DNA from 4 places in the Neorhizobium tomejilense genome. Region 1 is predicted to be linked to each of the others. Evidence: predicted binding sites of a transcription regulator. Region 1 holds the regulator's gene; each other region holds the start of a gene.

Region 1 (3,664 bases):
CGGCACTGAAGGCCGTGCCGCCATCGATCCGGGCGGCCGCCCTCGGGCTCGGCGCATCGAAGATGCAGACGATCTTCCACCATGTCCTGCCGCTTGCCATGCCGGGCATCCTGACCGGCACCATCATCGGCCTGGCCCACGCACTCGGCGAAACCGCGCCGCTGCTCCTGATCGGCATGGTGGCCTTCGTCGCCAACTATCCGACCACGCCGCTCGACCCGTCGACGGCGCTGCCGGTCCAGATCTACATGTGGGCGAACGAAGCGGAGCGCGCGTTCGTCGAGCGTACCTCGGGAGCAATCATCATCCTGCTCCTGTTCCTCATCCTAATGAATGTTGGCGCAATTCTCTTGCGGCGTCGCTTCGAGCGGCGCTGGTAGAAGGAGTATGACAATGAATATGATGTCAGAATCGGCAGTAGAAAAGGCGCTGGACCAAAAGATGAGCGATGCTTCCCACAAGATGATCGGCAAGGACGTTTCGGTTTACTACGGCGAAAAGCGTGCGCTTTTCGACGTGAACCTCAACGTCCGCGAAAACACTGTGACGGCTCTCATCGGTCCTTCCGGCTGCGGCAAGTCCACCTTCCTGCGCTGCCTCAACCGCATGAACGACACGATCGAGAATTGCCGCGTCACCGGCAAGATCACCCTCGACACGGACGATATCTACGACAATAACATCGACGTCGTGGAACTTCGCGCCCGCGTCGGCATGGTGTTCCAGAAGCCGAACCCGTTCCCGAAGACCATCTACGAGAACATTTCCTACGGTCCGCGCATCCACGGCCTTTCCAAGAACAAGGCCGACATGGACCAGATCGTCGAGGCGAGCCTGCAGCGCGCCGGCCTCTGGGGCGAAGTCAAGGATCGCCTGCACGAATCCGGCACCGGCCTCTCCGGCGGCCAGCAGCAGCGTCTGTGCATCGCCCGTGCGATCGCCGTGTCGCCGGAAGTCATCCTCATGGACGAACCCTGCTCGGCTCTCGACCCGATCGCCACCGCCAAAGTCGAAGAACTCATCCATGAACTGCGTGCCAACTACACGATCGTGATCGTGACGCACTCGATGCAGCAGGCTGCCCGCGTGTCGCAGCGCACCGCCATGTTCCATCTCGGCCAGCTCGTCGAGGAGAACGACACCGACAAGATGTTCACCAATCCCGACGATCAGCGCACCCAGGATTACATCATGGGCCGCTTCGGCTGATCCAGCCGATTGTGCCGCCTGAAAATCAATTTTGAGGACTAGAAGATGGCATCGACCCATATCCTGTCGGCTTATGACGACGAACTGAAATACCTGAGCCGCCGCATCTCCGAAATGGGCGGCCTCGCCGAGCAGATGTGCTCGGACGCCGTGCGGGCGCTGGTCAATTCCGACGCCGCACTCGCGCAGAAGGTCATCTCCGACGACGTGATCCTCGATCACGCCGAGCGCGAGATCGGCGACAAGGCGATCATCACGATCGCCCGCCGCCAGCCGGTTGCGGCCGACCTTCGCGAGATCGTCGGTTCGCTGCGCATCGCCTCCGATCTCGAGCGCGTCGGCGACCTTGGCAAGAACACCGCCAAGCGCGTTATCGCGGTTCAGGGCACCGGCGTTCCGCGCAAGCTCGCCCGCGGCCTCGAACATCTCTCCGATCTCGCCCTCGTGCAGCTCAAGGACGTCCTCGACGTCTATGCGACGCGTTCGGCGGAAAAGGCCGAGGCGATCCGTAGCCGCGACGAGGAAATCGACGCGATGTACACCTCGCTGTTCCGCGAGCTCCTCACCTACATGATGGAGGATCCGCGCAACATCACCACCTGCACGCATCTTCTGTTCTGCGCCAAGAACATCGAGCGTATCGGCGACCACGCCACCAATATCGCCGAGACCATCTACTACATGACGACGGGCGCCCAGCCGGAAGGCGATCGTCCGAAGGACGACTCGTCGAACACGCTCGGCGCGATCACTGAATAGAACTGACGGAGCAGGCCAAGAATGCTGCCGAAAATCGCTGTCGTAGAAGACGAAGAAGCGCTGAGCGTGCTTCTTCGTTACAATCTGGAAGCCGAGGGTTATGAGGTCGATACCGTTTTGCGGGGCGACGAAGCCGAAATTCGGCTTCAGGAGCGAGTACCGGACCTTCTGATCCTGGACTGGATGCTGCCCGGCGTTTCCGGCATCGAACTCTGCCGCCGGCTGCGCATGCGCCCGGAAACCGAGCGCCTGCCGATCATCATGCTGACGGCCCGCGGCGAGGAGAGCGAACGTGTCCGCGGCCTCGCCACCGGCGCCGACGACTATGTGGTAAAACCCTTCTCGACGCCGGAACTGATGGCCCGCGTCAAGGCCATGCTGCGCCGGGCCCGGCCCGAGGTGCTCTCCAGCGTTCTCCGCTGCGGCGATATCGAGCTCGATCGGGAAACCCATCGCGTTCACCGCAAGAGCCGCGAAGTGCGCCTTGGCCCGACCGAATTCCGCCTGCTCGAATTCCTGATGGCAGCGCCAGGGCGGGTCTTTTCCCGCTCGCAGCTTCTGGACGGCGTCTGGGGCCACGACATCTATGTCGACGAGCGTACCGTCGACGTCCATGTGGGAAGACTTCGCAAGGCACTCAACTTCTCCAACATGCAGGATGTCATCCGCACCGTCCGCGGTGCCGGATACTCCATGGAAACATAGTTGGTGGCCACGAGATGAGCGCGCGGGTCCTGTTGGTCGACGACGACGAGTCGTTCCGTCTGATATTGCAGAAAGCCCTCGTGGCCGACAGCTTCGTCGTATCGATGCTGGCAAGTGGAGCCGAGATCTCAGATCGCCTGAAAGCCGTTCCGCCGGATATCCTGGTCATGAGTTCGGATCTTCCGGGCGTGCGAGGTCTCGAGGTCTGCCGCGAGGTGCGTCTCGACCCTGTCCTGTCGCGCCTTCCGATCATCCTCCTCGTGCCGTCGGGTGGCGAAGGCCTTCACATTATCGCGCTGGCGGCAGGTGCCGACGATTGCCTGATGAAGCCATTTTCCCCGGTCGAGCTCGTCGTCCGTGTGAAGAACCTGCTGAGGCGCGTCAATCCCGCCCTCCTGGACCACATGCTCAAGGTCGGCGATCTCACGCTCGACCGGGAAGCCCATCGAGTTCACCGGCAGAAACGCGAGGTCAAGCTCGGGCCGAAGGAGTTCAAGCTCCTTGAATTCCTGATGCGGACACCGGGCAAGGTCTATTCCCGCTCGGAGCTCAAGGCATCCCTATGGGGCGACGACACGACCGTCGATGAGCGCGCGATCGACGTCCATATAGGCCGGCTTCGCAAAGTCATCAGCCTTGGCAAGTCCGACAACGTGATCCGGACCGTGCGCGGCGCCGGATACGCATTGGGCGATTTCTGACGCCTTCTCGTTGGACTTGAGTCCAACCTTTATCCTGACCGTCTCATTGCGACCCGGCGGACCATTGCCATGGAGGCTGGCGAAGCAGCATTCGGCGTCTATTGAAACTATGCAGCGCCTTTTATCAACGCCTCCGCCGTACCTTGCGGGTCGACCGCAATCACCTTCAGATATGCCTTTGCCGGTTGGTCCGGTTCGGATCGACCTTGTTCCCAGTCGCGCAACGTGCCGAGCGGAATCTGGTAGCGGCCGGAAAACTCTTCCTGGGTCAGGCCGAGCGCGCGTCGGAT
Region 2 (3,664 bases), 2.9 Mb from region 1:
GCGGCGTCGCCGGGGCGGCGATAGAAGGCGATGCGGATCGTTTCGCCGGCGGCGCAGGCGGCGATGTCCGGCAGGTCAGCGAAGGTTTCCTCGGGCGAAAAGGCTTCCTGGAAGGCCTGGGTGACGGTGAGCCGCGGCCCCTCCTCCGCAAGCGCTGCGAAGCGGTCCTCCCAGGGGGTGGCGATGAGCCGGATCGCTTCCTCGAGCTTGCCCTGCGCGATCCTCGGCGTCTTGCCGCCGCGCCGGCCGATAATCATGTGGACGCGGGCGACGCCGCCTTCCGGGAAAGCCGGATAATAGGCGGAGACGTGGCCGTCATAGACCTTGGTCAGGTAGTCGCCGACCTTCTCGCGGACTAGGGAATTGTAGTCCTCGCGAGGCACATAGACGATCACCGAGACGAAACGGTCGAAATGGTCGATGCGCGGCAGGACCCGGACGCGGGGACGTTCGCTCAGTTCCATGATCTGCTCGCAGAAGCGGGCTAGCAGATCGGCATCGATCTGGAAGAGGTCGTCACGCGGATAGGATTCGAGCGTGTTTTCCAGCATGCGGCCGGAATGGCTGTCGGGGTCGAAGCCGAACTGCTCCTCCACCCGGCCGGTCTTGGCGCGCAGGAGAGGGATGTCGCGCACGGAGTGGGTATAGGCGGTTGCCGTGAAAAGGCCGACGACGCGCAGCTCGCCGACCACTTCGCCCTTTTCGTCGAAGCGCTTGACGCCGACATAATCCATATAGGCGCGGCGGTGCACTACGGATTTCACGTTCGCCTTGGTGACGATCAGGAAATCGGGCCCGTCCAGGAACTCAAGGATTTCCGGCGTGGTCGTCACCGCGTCCTTGCCCTGGCGCAGCACCAGCACATCCGGATCGGAGAGAATGCCGAGACCGCGGCCCTTGCCGCGTTCGACCTTGGCCTCTGTGCCCTTGCCGGAATAGACGTATTCGCGCATGCCGAGGAAGGTGAAGTTGTCGTCGCGCAGCCAGTCCAGGAAGGCGAGCGCCTCGTCGCGATCGGCTTTGCGGCGGCTTGTCGAATTGTTGAGTTGCTTGGCGGCGCCGTCGAGGACTTCCAGCATGGAGCCCCAGTCGGTGATCGACAGATGAACCTGGTCTAGGATGTAGCGGATGCGCTCGGTGAGCGAAGCCGCCTGTTCCTCGTTGAGCGGCGAAAGATGGATCTGGATGAGGCTCACATGATGAGCCGGGTTGCTGGGCTGCTCATTGGAGCGGAGCGCCGGTTCCTTGCCTGGCTCAACGACCAGGATCGGATGAACCGCCATGGTCAGGTCGCGGTGGGTGGCGGTCACCTCGCCCATGACTGAGTCGAACAGGAAGGGCATGTTGCGGTCGACGACGGTCAGCACCGAGACCGGAATACCGTCCGGCTCGACACCGGCGATCGGTTCGACCGTGATGTCGGCCCGGATCCGCGTCCAGGCCATCAGCCGCTCGGCTGCATGATTGGCGGAAAGCGCCAGCATTTCCGGCGTATAGCTTTCGATGTCGTCAGTGCTGGCCCGGGCAAACAGGATGAGCGGGTCGAGATGCGGCCCCTTGCTCGCAGCGACGATCTTGCGCGCGCTTTCGATCTGTTTTTCCCGTTTCGGATTCTGCCTGACGGCCATGTCCCTCTCCCCTTTTTCCGTCCCTGGACGGAATAAATTAGATGTGTGTCATCGTGCAGCAACGTGGCTGATCCATGTCCGTCGGCACTACACGTTTCATTGTTCCGTGAAGGCTTGTTGACATGCGGCGACGAAGAAACGATCAACAGGGCCATCGTAGCCGGAAAGCAATCTCATGCAGGATACCAGCAGTGCCGTCCTCGTCATCTCCAGCCATGTCGTGCGCGGCTCGGTCGGCAATCGCGCCGCCGTCTTCGCGCTCGAGACGCTGGGATTTCCCGTCTGGGCAATGCCGACCGTCGTCCTCCCCTGGCATCCCGGTCATGGGCCTTCTACGCGGCTGACCTTTCCCGAATCAGATTTCGACAAGGCTATAGACGATCTTATTCGCGCGCCATGGCTGGGAGAAGTGAAGGCGGTGCTGACCGGTTATTTCGGCAATGCCGCCCAGCCGCGTTCGGTGGCGCGGCTGATAAGGGCGCTGAAGGAGAAAAACCCGGGCCTTCTCTATGTCTGCGATCCTGTCATGGGCGATCTCGGCGGGCTCTATATTCCACAGCCGACGGCAGAAGCGATCCGTGACGAACTCATCCCGCTTGCGACGATCGCCACCCCGAACCGCTACGAGCTCGCCTGGCTTTCCGGCGCCCCGCTCGAAACCAACAACGACATCATGGATGCCGCGGTGGCGCTCGGACCGCCGCGCATCCTGGTGACCTCGGCCGTGCCGATGATGGCGGGCGGCACCGGCAATCTCTACCTGACCGGCAAACATGCGCTGCTTGCCGAACACCGGCTGATCGACAATCCGCCGAACGGGTTGGGGGACCTGTTGGGCGCCCTGTTCCTGGGGCGAATCCTTGCCGGCATGGACGAGGAGAAGGCGCTGCAGCTGGCTACCGCGAGCGTTTTCGAGGTCCTGGCGCGCACGGCCAAGCGCGGCGGCGACGAGCTGACACTGGAGACCGACGCGTCCAGCCTCTCCACTCCCATGGCGATGGTCCAGATGCGCCGGCTCATGCATCCGTTGCAGCGCACCAAGCGGTAATCGGCATCGGAAGTTCGCAGATGCACAATGGCCGTTGATCTTCGCTCGGCGGCGCTATAATCGTTGTTCCATGACGGACTTTCCAGCCAAACTTCTGGCGGGCTACCGCAACTTCATGAGCGGGCGCTATAGCGATGAACGCGAGCGCTACCGCGTGTTGGCGGAGACCGGGCAGAACCCCCACACCCTTCTCATCGCCTGTTGCGATTCCCGTGCCGCACCGGAAACCATTTTCGACTGCGGTCCGGGCGAACTCTTCGTCGTCCGCAACGTCGCCAACATGGTCCCGCCTTTTGAACCGGACGGCCAGTTCCATGCCACTTCGGCGGCGTTGGAATATGCGGTCGAGGTTTTGGAGATCGACAATATCGTGGTGATGGGTCACGGCCGGTGTGGCGGGATTCGGGCGGCGCTGGATCCGACCATGTCGCCGCTTTCTCCCGGCGATTTCATCGGCCGCTGGATGGCGCTGGTCAAACCGGCCGCCGAACAGATCCAGAGCAACGAGTTCATGACCCAGGCCGAGCGGCAGACAGCGCTGGAACGGGTGTCGATCCGCAATTCAATCGCCAACCTGGAGACGTTCCCGTTCGTCAAAAAACGTGGAGAGAAAGGCGAACTCAGCGTTCACGGCGCCTGGTTCGATATCTCGAGCGGCGAATTGTGGATTATGGACAGCAAGGGCGACTTCGTCCGTCCCGACCTTACCGAACTGCCCGTCCAGGCCGAACAAGCGTCGGCCTGAATTTTTCAGGTGAAGCGAAACTTCACGGCCGGCAGGCTTATTGGCCGTCGATCTGCGCGCCCATATAGGCGATCGCCTTCTGGTAGACGCTCGCGGCGTTCCAGCCCTGGATAGCGCCGAAGTTCGGCTCGCCCGGCTGGTAACCGGCACCTGGCCTCCAGCCGTGGCCTTTCAGGAAGTTGGCGGTTGAGGCGAGCGCGTCGGCACGCGAACGGACCATGTCGATATGGCCGTCGCCGTCGC
Region 3 (3,664 bases), 250 kb from region 1:
ACCCGTCTGCACTGTCGCAGACCAACCGTTGTTTGCGCTGACGACAAGAACTGTGCCCTGCTTGACGATTCCAATAAAACAAGTTGCGCACGATCCAGCATCGGATGAAATCTGCTGCCATCGGCCGGAAAGCAGGGCTTCCTCCGACCTCACTTCCCGTGAAAACACCAAGGCAAAGATAGCAAACGAAATCAGCTTAAAAATAAGGCTCACATCTCTCTCCGCACAACTAACGACCTCAGCGGCTGGGGACGCCGCTTCCGGGATTGTCAGTGCCCGTATCCGGGTCAAACCGCTTGGCCTCGGGACTTGATTCCGGTCTTGGCAAAATGCGACACAGGGTGGTTGCTAATCAAGGGGTGCAACGTAGATTTGCGGTCAATCCTTTCATGCTGTGGATTGAATGCGCCCAAACGAAAAGAGCGCCCGGCTTTCACCGGACGCTCTTCGCTTTTGGGACGTCTGCTGCTTACTTCGCAGCCAGAAACTCACCGACTTCGAGCACGCTGAACTCGTTGTTGTCGGCCTTGTCGACGGCGCGGCCGGCGGAGAAGGGCAGGTTGTTGTCGTTGCCGATGATGATGTGGGTGGCGTCGATGACGTCGACGTTCTCGATCGTCACGAACGGCATGTCGTAGACGCCGGCGACGCTGCCGGCCTTCTTCTTGTTGTCCGGGTCCTGGATGTTCATCAGGTCGATATAGCCGATCTTGCGGGCTGCCTTGCCGACATTGGCGTCGTTGAACTCGATCTTGTAGACGCGCTTGTGCTTGGCCGGTGCGTTGAAGCAGGTCGGCTCGGGCTTCGCCGGATCGGCGCAGGGCTTGTCGGCGGTGCCGGCACCGTTGTCGCGTTCGATGACGAGAGCGGTGGTCGCGTCGACCATGTTGAAGTCGCCGATCGCCTCGCCGCCCTTGGAGAGCGGGTAGAGCCACGAGCGGCCGGTCCATTTCTTCGAGGCGACGTCGAACTCGATGACGCGCAGGGCCGTCAGCCCCTCTGCGTCTTCGACCTTGCCGTCTTCCTTGTAGAGCGGTCCTTCGAGCAGGCCGTAGAGCTTGGCTCCGTCCTTGGACATAGCAAGGCCTTCATAACCGCCGGAACGCTTCACGTTGAAGACCGGTGGCTTGGCGACCGGGTTCGCCTGCAGCTGGACGAGCGGGCTGTCGGGAGACGTGACCGGCTTGCCGTCGACCGTGGTCGTGATGACGTCGGTCAGGCGGCCCTGCATGTCGACCTTGATCAGGTAGGGGCCGAATTCGTCGCCAAGCCAGAAGCCGTCTGCGACCGGCTGGATCGATTCGATGTCGAAATCGGCGCCGGTGAGGTAACGGGTCTCCGAAGCTTCCGTGACGATCGGGAACGGCGCGATCTTGTTGGGGTCGGAGAGGAAGACGTTCTTGACGACTTCGGCCTTGTTGGCGGCCCAGTCGAATTTCATCTGGTGCAGGAACAGCATGGAGTCGGAGGAATTGCTCTTGCCGCCGAAACCGTTGTCCGACAGCGTCCAGAACGTGCCGTCAGCCATGGTCTTGATGCCGGAGAAACCCTGGATCGGCTGGCCGTCGAGCGGCAGCTTGACGTCCGTCACGCGGGCGCCGTCCTTGCCCGGCAGGGTGCCAAGGGCTTCGGTGCGTTTGCGGTCGGCGGTGGTGAACTTGCCGGAGGTCTTGAGGAACGCCGGTGCATCGGCCGGAGCCGCAACGACCGTGTTGGCAGGAAGGATCGCCTGGCCGGTGAGCTTGGCCGGGAAAACCTTGTCGTCGGCGGAAGCGGAGCCGCCGATCAGCGCGGCGAACGCGCCAATCATTACGGGGGCGGCGAGCAGAAATTTGGTCATGGGATCACCTGTTGGTTGGCGTGTCAAAGACGCCAACCGGTTAAGGCGAGTGCGTGACGGTGAGGTGATGGAAGATTGACGCTTCGATGAAGCTTTGATGACTGAAATTTCACAAAGGCCGGCGGCCTCAGGCGCTCCTGCTGAGCGCCACCCAGCGCCCGGGCGTCATGCCGAATGTCTTCTTGAAATGACGGGTGAAATGCGCCTGATCGGCAAAGCCCGTACCGACTGCGACATCCGCCAGGCTGCCGCCTTCCGACAGCATGATCTTTGCCCGATCGAGCCGGCGCATGACGAGGTAGCGGTGCGGGCTCGTTCCCAGAAGTTTCCGGAACTGCCTTGCGGTCGTGTAGCGGTCGAAGCCGCTCACCTCCTCAAGTTCCTCGGAAGAAACCGTGCGGCCCGAATTCGCCTGCAGGTAATCGCGGCAGCGCAGAACCGCCTGTTGCGCGCGCGGCGTGCCCGGCGCACCACCCTTGCCGTCCGCATGGCGCCAGAGGCTTGTTGCCATGCGGCCGATCAGGTCGTCGAGCAGCAGGTCCTGCGGCTCGGCCGCCAGATCGTCCAGGGCTTCGACAAGACACCGCCGGAATTCCGCATCCGCTATGATGGGATCCGGCACGAAGGGCAGGCCGCGCGCACCGCCGGCCGCCTCGATCAGCCGCTCCGGCGGCAGGTAGAGCATGCGGTAGCGCAGCCCGGCGTCGGTGCCGGCCGCCCCGTCATGCACCTCGTCCGGATGCAGCACGATGACATTGCCGGGCAGGCTGACGCGGGCGGCACCGCGATACTGGAAGGTCTGCACGCCGGAAAGCGTCATCCCGATCGCGTAGGTGTCGTGGCGATGCGGCTCGAAACCAAGCCCGTGGAACCGTGCCTCGATCCGCTCGATGCCACGCGAGGAGGGCGCCTGGACGATGCCATCAGGCGCGCACCCTGCGCTGCCGTAAGGGGCGCCTCTTGCGCTGCCGCCAGACGTGGTTGCGGCGCTGCACGAACGTTCAAGACCCGCGGCATCGGCTGCCGCTATCTCGTCAGTTCTCGCATAACCTTCGACGGAGTTGTTTTTCATGTTCGATACCAAGATCGCGATCGTGCTTCGCGATGACCTCGCCCCCTGGCAGGAGCTCAACGTGACCGCGTTTCTGACGAGCGGCATCATCGCGCAAAATCCCGCGATCATTGGTGAAGCATATCGGGATGCGGCGGGTCATGTCTACAATCCGATGAGTATCCAGCCGATCGTGGTGCTGACTGCCGACCAGGAGACGCTGCGCACCATCCACCGGCGCTCGCTGGAGCGCGACGTGACGACGTCGGCCTATATCGAGGAAATGTTCTCGACCGGGCATGACGTGGCCAACCGCGAGGTTTTTGCGCAGTTTGCGCCGGAGGATGCGAAACTGGTCGGCATCGCGCTCAGGGCCGAAAAGAAGATCGTCGACAAGATTACCAAAGGCTCGAAAATGCATAACTGACTGCGAAGAACATAGTCTTCGGAATGACCCAGAGCGCGGCGATCGGCGTGGTCGAGGCCACGACATAGGCAGTGATGCTCAACAGCAAATAGTTGATCCAGGCAATTGACCGCGAGGTTACGAGACCTGCGAGGGCGACGAGCAGGTTGGCGGCGCAGATCACCCGGGTGATCGGGCGGATCCAGAGCGGCGAAAAGGCTCCAGGGCCTGCCGCTTCGATGAGAAGGACGAGCAACAGCGAGAGCAGGACGACGACGGCGATCAGGACATTCGGTGTCGGATAGCGCATTGGTCGCTCCGGACTTGGGGCATGGTGGGCTCGCGTTGAAAAGCGTCTGCCAAATGG
Region 4 (3,664 bases), 2.5 Mb from region 1:
TCGCGCTTCTCGCCGGCGGCCTCTCCGCATGGTTCGTGGTCAGCCGGATCATGCGGCTCCAGTCGGTCTTCCTGCCCGACATTGCAGTGCTGACGCTCGCCGTTTCTCTGGTTTTGACCGTCGGAATAGGCCTCGCCGGCACATGGCGCATATTAGGGCAGAAGGCCGCGCCGGTGCTGCGCGAGCTCTAATTCGACCACAGGTAGTATTTCCCGTTAACTCTCTGATCAAATTCCCGTCAGAGCGTCCCATAGGTTGCTAAAGAGCCCCGATAGCTTGCGTTTTTCGCTTGTCACACCTCTTGTATGTGAAACGATCTCGCATCATATTTATGCGCAGGCTTGCTGGAGCTCCGCAGCGGCGCCTGGGTCCGTAAAAAAGGGGGCCCGACACCGTGAATAATTCCGGAGCTTAAAGAGGAAACAATGGCTGACTTTAACAACTACCAGACCCGGGCGGCGCAGGGTCGCGCCCAGTCCGGCGCGATGATCGATGAAGGCCTGCGCGCCTACATGCTCAAGGTCTACAACCTGATGGCTGTCGGCTTGGCTATCACCGGTATCGCCGCCTATGGTATCTCGGCCCTCGCAACGACGACGGATGCAGCTGCAGCAGTCGCCCGGCTTCCGAACGGCATCCTGCTGACCAGCCTCGGCGCTGCGATCTACGGTTCGCCGCTTCGCTGGGTCGTCATGCTCGCACCGCTCGCGGTGGTGTTCTTCCTGAGCTTCCGCGTTCATAAGATGAGCGTCGGCGCGGCACAGGCCACTTTCTGGGGCTACGCGGCCCTGATGGGTCTTTCGCTGTCGTCGATCTTCCTGATCTACACCTCGCAGAGCATCGTGCAGACGTTCTTCATCACGGCTGCCTCCTTCGGCGCCCTGTCGCTTTACGGCTACACGACGAAGAGAAGCCTGTCCGGCATGGGCTCGTTCCTGATCATGGGCCTGTTCGGCCTGATCATCGCCTCGATCGTCAACATCTTCCTGGCGTCTTCCGCACTCGGCTTCGCGATCTCCGCGATCGGCGTGCTGATCTTCGCAGGCCTTACCGCCTACGATACGCAGAAGATCAAGGAAATGTACTTTGACGGCGACGACGTCGCGGTTGCTGGCCGCAAGGCCATCATGGGCGCTCTGACCCTCTACCTCGACTTCATCAACCTCTTCACGTTCCTCCTCCAGTTCCTGGGCAACCGGAACAACTGATCTCGAGGAATTCGAATAGGAAAAGGCGGCCTCCGGGCCGCCTTTTTTATTGCCCGGCCTCGCGCCACGGCATAGGCTTGGCAGTCCCTTTCAACGGCCTGAAATCTCAATGACATTCCATCTCCGCGACGCCTCCCCCGCCGATCTTCCCGCCATCACCGAGATCTATCGCGACAGCGTGCTGAACGGCACCGCGAGCTATGAGATCCTGGCCCCCGACCAGGCGGAGATGACTGCCCGTTTCGAGGCGATCCGGGTCAAGGGTTATCCCTATATCGCAGCGGAACAGGAAGACGGCACCCTGCTCGGTTATGCCTATGCATCCGCCTTCCGGACCCGTCCGGCCTATCGCTGGCTGGTCGAGGATTCGATCTACCTGGCGCCGGAAGCGCGCGGCAAGGGCGTCGGAAAGGCGTTACTCAAGGAACTGCTGGTGCGTTGCGAGGCGCTGGGTTTCCGCCAGATGGTCGCCGTCATCGGCGGTGCAAGCCCCGCCTCCGTGGCGCTCCATCGCGGCCTCGGCTTCGAACTGACGGGCACTCTGAAGGGCACCGGCTTCAAGCATGGAAAGTGGCAGGATACGGTGCTGATGCAGGTCTCGCTCGGCGAAGGCAATGAAACCGATCCGGATCCAGGCGTCTATCCCGGCTCGCTGTTTACCGAATAGGGCGCCGCCTCAGTCGATCAGTTTCAGCACCTTGTCGAACACCTTGAGCACCTGCGGCAGCTCATGGCCGCGCTTCATGATCATGCCATGGGTGTTCATCACGGAGTAGGCGCCCTGCTTGCCGGCGAGCTTCGGGTTCTTCTCGATTCGGAAGAGCGGGCTTTCGCCAGAGCGTTTGAAGACGGAGAACACGGCCCGGTCCTTGAGGTGGTCGATCGCGTAGTCCTTCCACTCTCCCTCGCCGACCATTCGGCCGTAGATCCTCAAGATCGCATCGAGTTCACGCCGGTGGAAGGTGACCGGTGCGGGATCGCGGTTCTGCCGATATTCACTGAGATCGACGACGACGGCTGCGTCCCGGGGTCTCTGGCTCCCCGGCAAATCCGGCTGATCTGTCATCAAGACTCCCAAATCGTCAAATGTCAGAGATGTGACAGTGTGCCCGAGAGGCCGTAAAAATCAACCCCGGCAATTCGCCGGGAACGAACCGTCACGATTTTATTCTTGCCCCATTTCGAACAAAAGAGTGCCCGATTTCGAAGCGAGATTGGCATCGTTGGTTGGCGCCGTTTTCAGCGCCATATGGCCCGGTCTGGTGCATTGACCCTTACCCCCAGCCCCCCAATGTTATTGGATCGGGCCGCCAACAACAGTTTCACGCACAATACGGCAAGCCAGGAACCGCGACCGCGGTCAGTATTTTTTGCGGCCTGCCATCAGCACGGTCGCGCCGAGAATTGCCGCAGGCTCGCCGCCCTGGCCGGATGTCTGCAGCAGGATCGCGCAACCATCCTTCTTCGACTTGCCCATCAGCTTGCCCGGCAGGGTCAGCTTCATGCTCTGGCCGTTCCAGGTGCCGACCGACTGCACGTCGTAGACGGCGTGCCAATATTCCATCGTCTTGCCGCTGTTTTCACCCTTGGTGACATCCACCAGCTGGCGTTTCGTGAAATAGGCGACGACGACGTCCGCCTGCCCCTTGCCATCGCCGATTTCGATCTCGATTTCGTCGCCACGCATCGCCGCGGTGACCGGGACGTCGAGCCCCTTGCCGGCTTGGCCGAGTGCCTTCACCTTGTCGTTGATGATCGTGAGGTCGGTGCCCTTGACGTGATCGCGGCCGTTGATGACGGCCTGCGGCGTGTAGACGCCGCTCCGCCCCAGCGTCTTGGCATAGCCGTATTGCCGCTCGGTATTTTCCCTGGAGCTCAGCGTATCGGTCCAGCCGAGATAGTTCCAGTAATCGACGTGGTAGGAAAGTACGACCATGTCTCCCTGCGCCACCAACTCACCCAAAGCGGCGTCGGCCGGCGGGCAGGAGGAGCAGCCTTGGGAGGTAAAAAGTTCGATCACGCCCTTCGGCGCCCTGACCTCTCCTGCAAATGCAGTGCCCGCATAAAACAGGCCCGCAACAAGGAGTACGGAGCGAAAACGAAAGGGCATGGGTGGCAGACCTTTTTATCAGGGTAACTGTTATCCACGATTGCTCGCGGCGATCAAGGGCCTAACGCACGGGATGGCGGAAAGTAACCACCGGGCGCCCTCAAGAGAAAGTCACGAAGGGGTGAAGACCGGATATTTGATCGGTTTCCGAATGCGTTTCGTCGGGTGCCAAACTTGGCGAAAAACGCGCCGAGGTCAAATCAGTTTGAGCAGGCCTTGAGTAAAATAAACGGCACCCACGCCGGTGACGATCCAGCGCGTCCAGGCGCGGAAATTCTGGTCGGTCATCTTCTGCAATATGTCGTTGCCGGCCCGCGCCCCGAGGATCGCGATCGGCGCCGCGACC

The links. Region 1 encodes PhoB, which activates phosphate uptake and scavenging genes when phosphate is short. Its sites were predicted from a motif close to TGTCATNNANCTGTCAT; they were not measured.
Region 2: a site for PhoB is predicted at 1,735-1,751, ahead of ACSQ3G_RS19965 (NAD-glutamate dehydrogenase). Genes of this name have one in related genera too.
Region 3: a site for PhoB is predicted at 1,927-1,943, ahead of ACSQ3G_RS04875 (esterase-like activity of phytase family protein). Genes of this name have one in related genera too.
Region 4: a site for PhoB is predicted at 2,295-2,311, ahead of ACSQ3G_RS18130 (DUF2794 domain-containing protein). Genes of this name have one in related genera too.

Annotation. Positions count from the first base shown of each region.
Region 1 covers NZ_CAXUSO020000001.1:1,182,477-1,186,140, forward strand. Annotated here, with positions in the region: gene pstA (phosphate ABC transporter permease PstA) at 1-380, shown strand, start outside; gene pstB (phosphate ABC transporter ATP-binding protein PstB) at 394-1,209, shown strand; gene phoU (phosphate signaling complex protein PhoU) at 1,255-1,968, shown strand; gene phoB (phosphate regulon transcriptional regulator PhoB) at 1,990-2,673, shown strand; gene ACSQ3G_RS06170 (winged helix-turn-helix domain-containing protein) at 2,688-3,374, shown strand; gene ACSQ3G_RS06175 (helix-turn-helix domain-containing protein) at 3,482-3,664, opposite strand, start outside.
Region 2 covers NZ_CAXUSO020000001.1:4,047,143-4,050,806, reverse strand. Annotated here, with positions in the region: gene ACSQ3G_RS19965 (NAD-glutamate dehydrogenase) at 1-1,628, opposite strand, end outside; gene pdxY (pyridoxal kinase PdxY) at 1,804-2,676, shown strand; gene ACSQ3G_RS19955 (carbonic anhydrase) at 2,747-3,421, shown strand; gene ACSQ3G_RS19950 (lytic murein transglycosylase) at 3,459-3,664, opposite strand, start outside.
Region 3 covers NZ_CAXUSO020000001.1:932,911-936,574, forward strand. Annotated here, with positions in the region: gene ACSQ3G_RS04870 (hypothetical protein) at 1-213, opposite strand, end outside; gene ACSQ3G_RS04875 (esterase-like activity of phytase family protein) at 470-1,840, opposite strand; gene ACSQ3G_RS04880 (AraC family transcriptional regulator) at 1,968-2,912, opposite strand; gene ACSQ3G_RS04885 (DUF2000 family protein) at 2,911-3,318, shown strand; gene ACSQ3G_RS04890 (hypothetical protein) at 3,290-3,607, opposite strand.
Region 4 covers NZ_CAXUSO020000001.1:3,635,925-3,639,588, forward strand. Annotated here, with positions in the region: gene ACSQ3G_RS18115 (ABC transporter permease) at 1-191, shown strand, start outside; gene ACSQ3G_RS18120 (Bax inhibitor-1/YccA family protein) at 426-1,208, shown strand; gene ACSQ3G_RS18125 (GNAT family N-acetyltransferase) at 1,318-1,875, shown strand; gene ACSQ3G_RS18130 (DUF2794 domain-containing protein) at 1,885-2,274, opposite strand; gene ACSQ3G_RS18135 (DUF1223 domain-containing protein) at 2,569-3,318, opposite strand; gene ACSQ3G_RS18140 (sulfite exporter TauE/SafE family protein) at 3,514-3,664, opposite strand, start outside.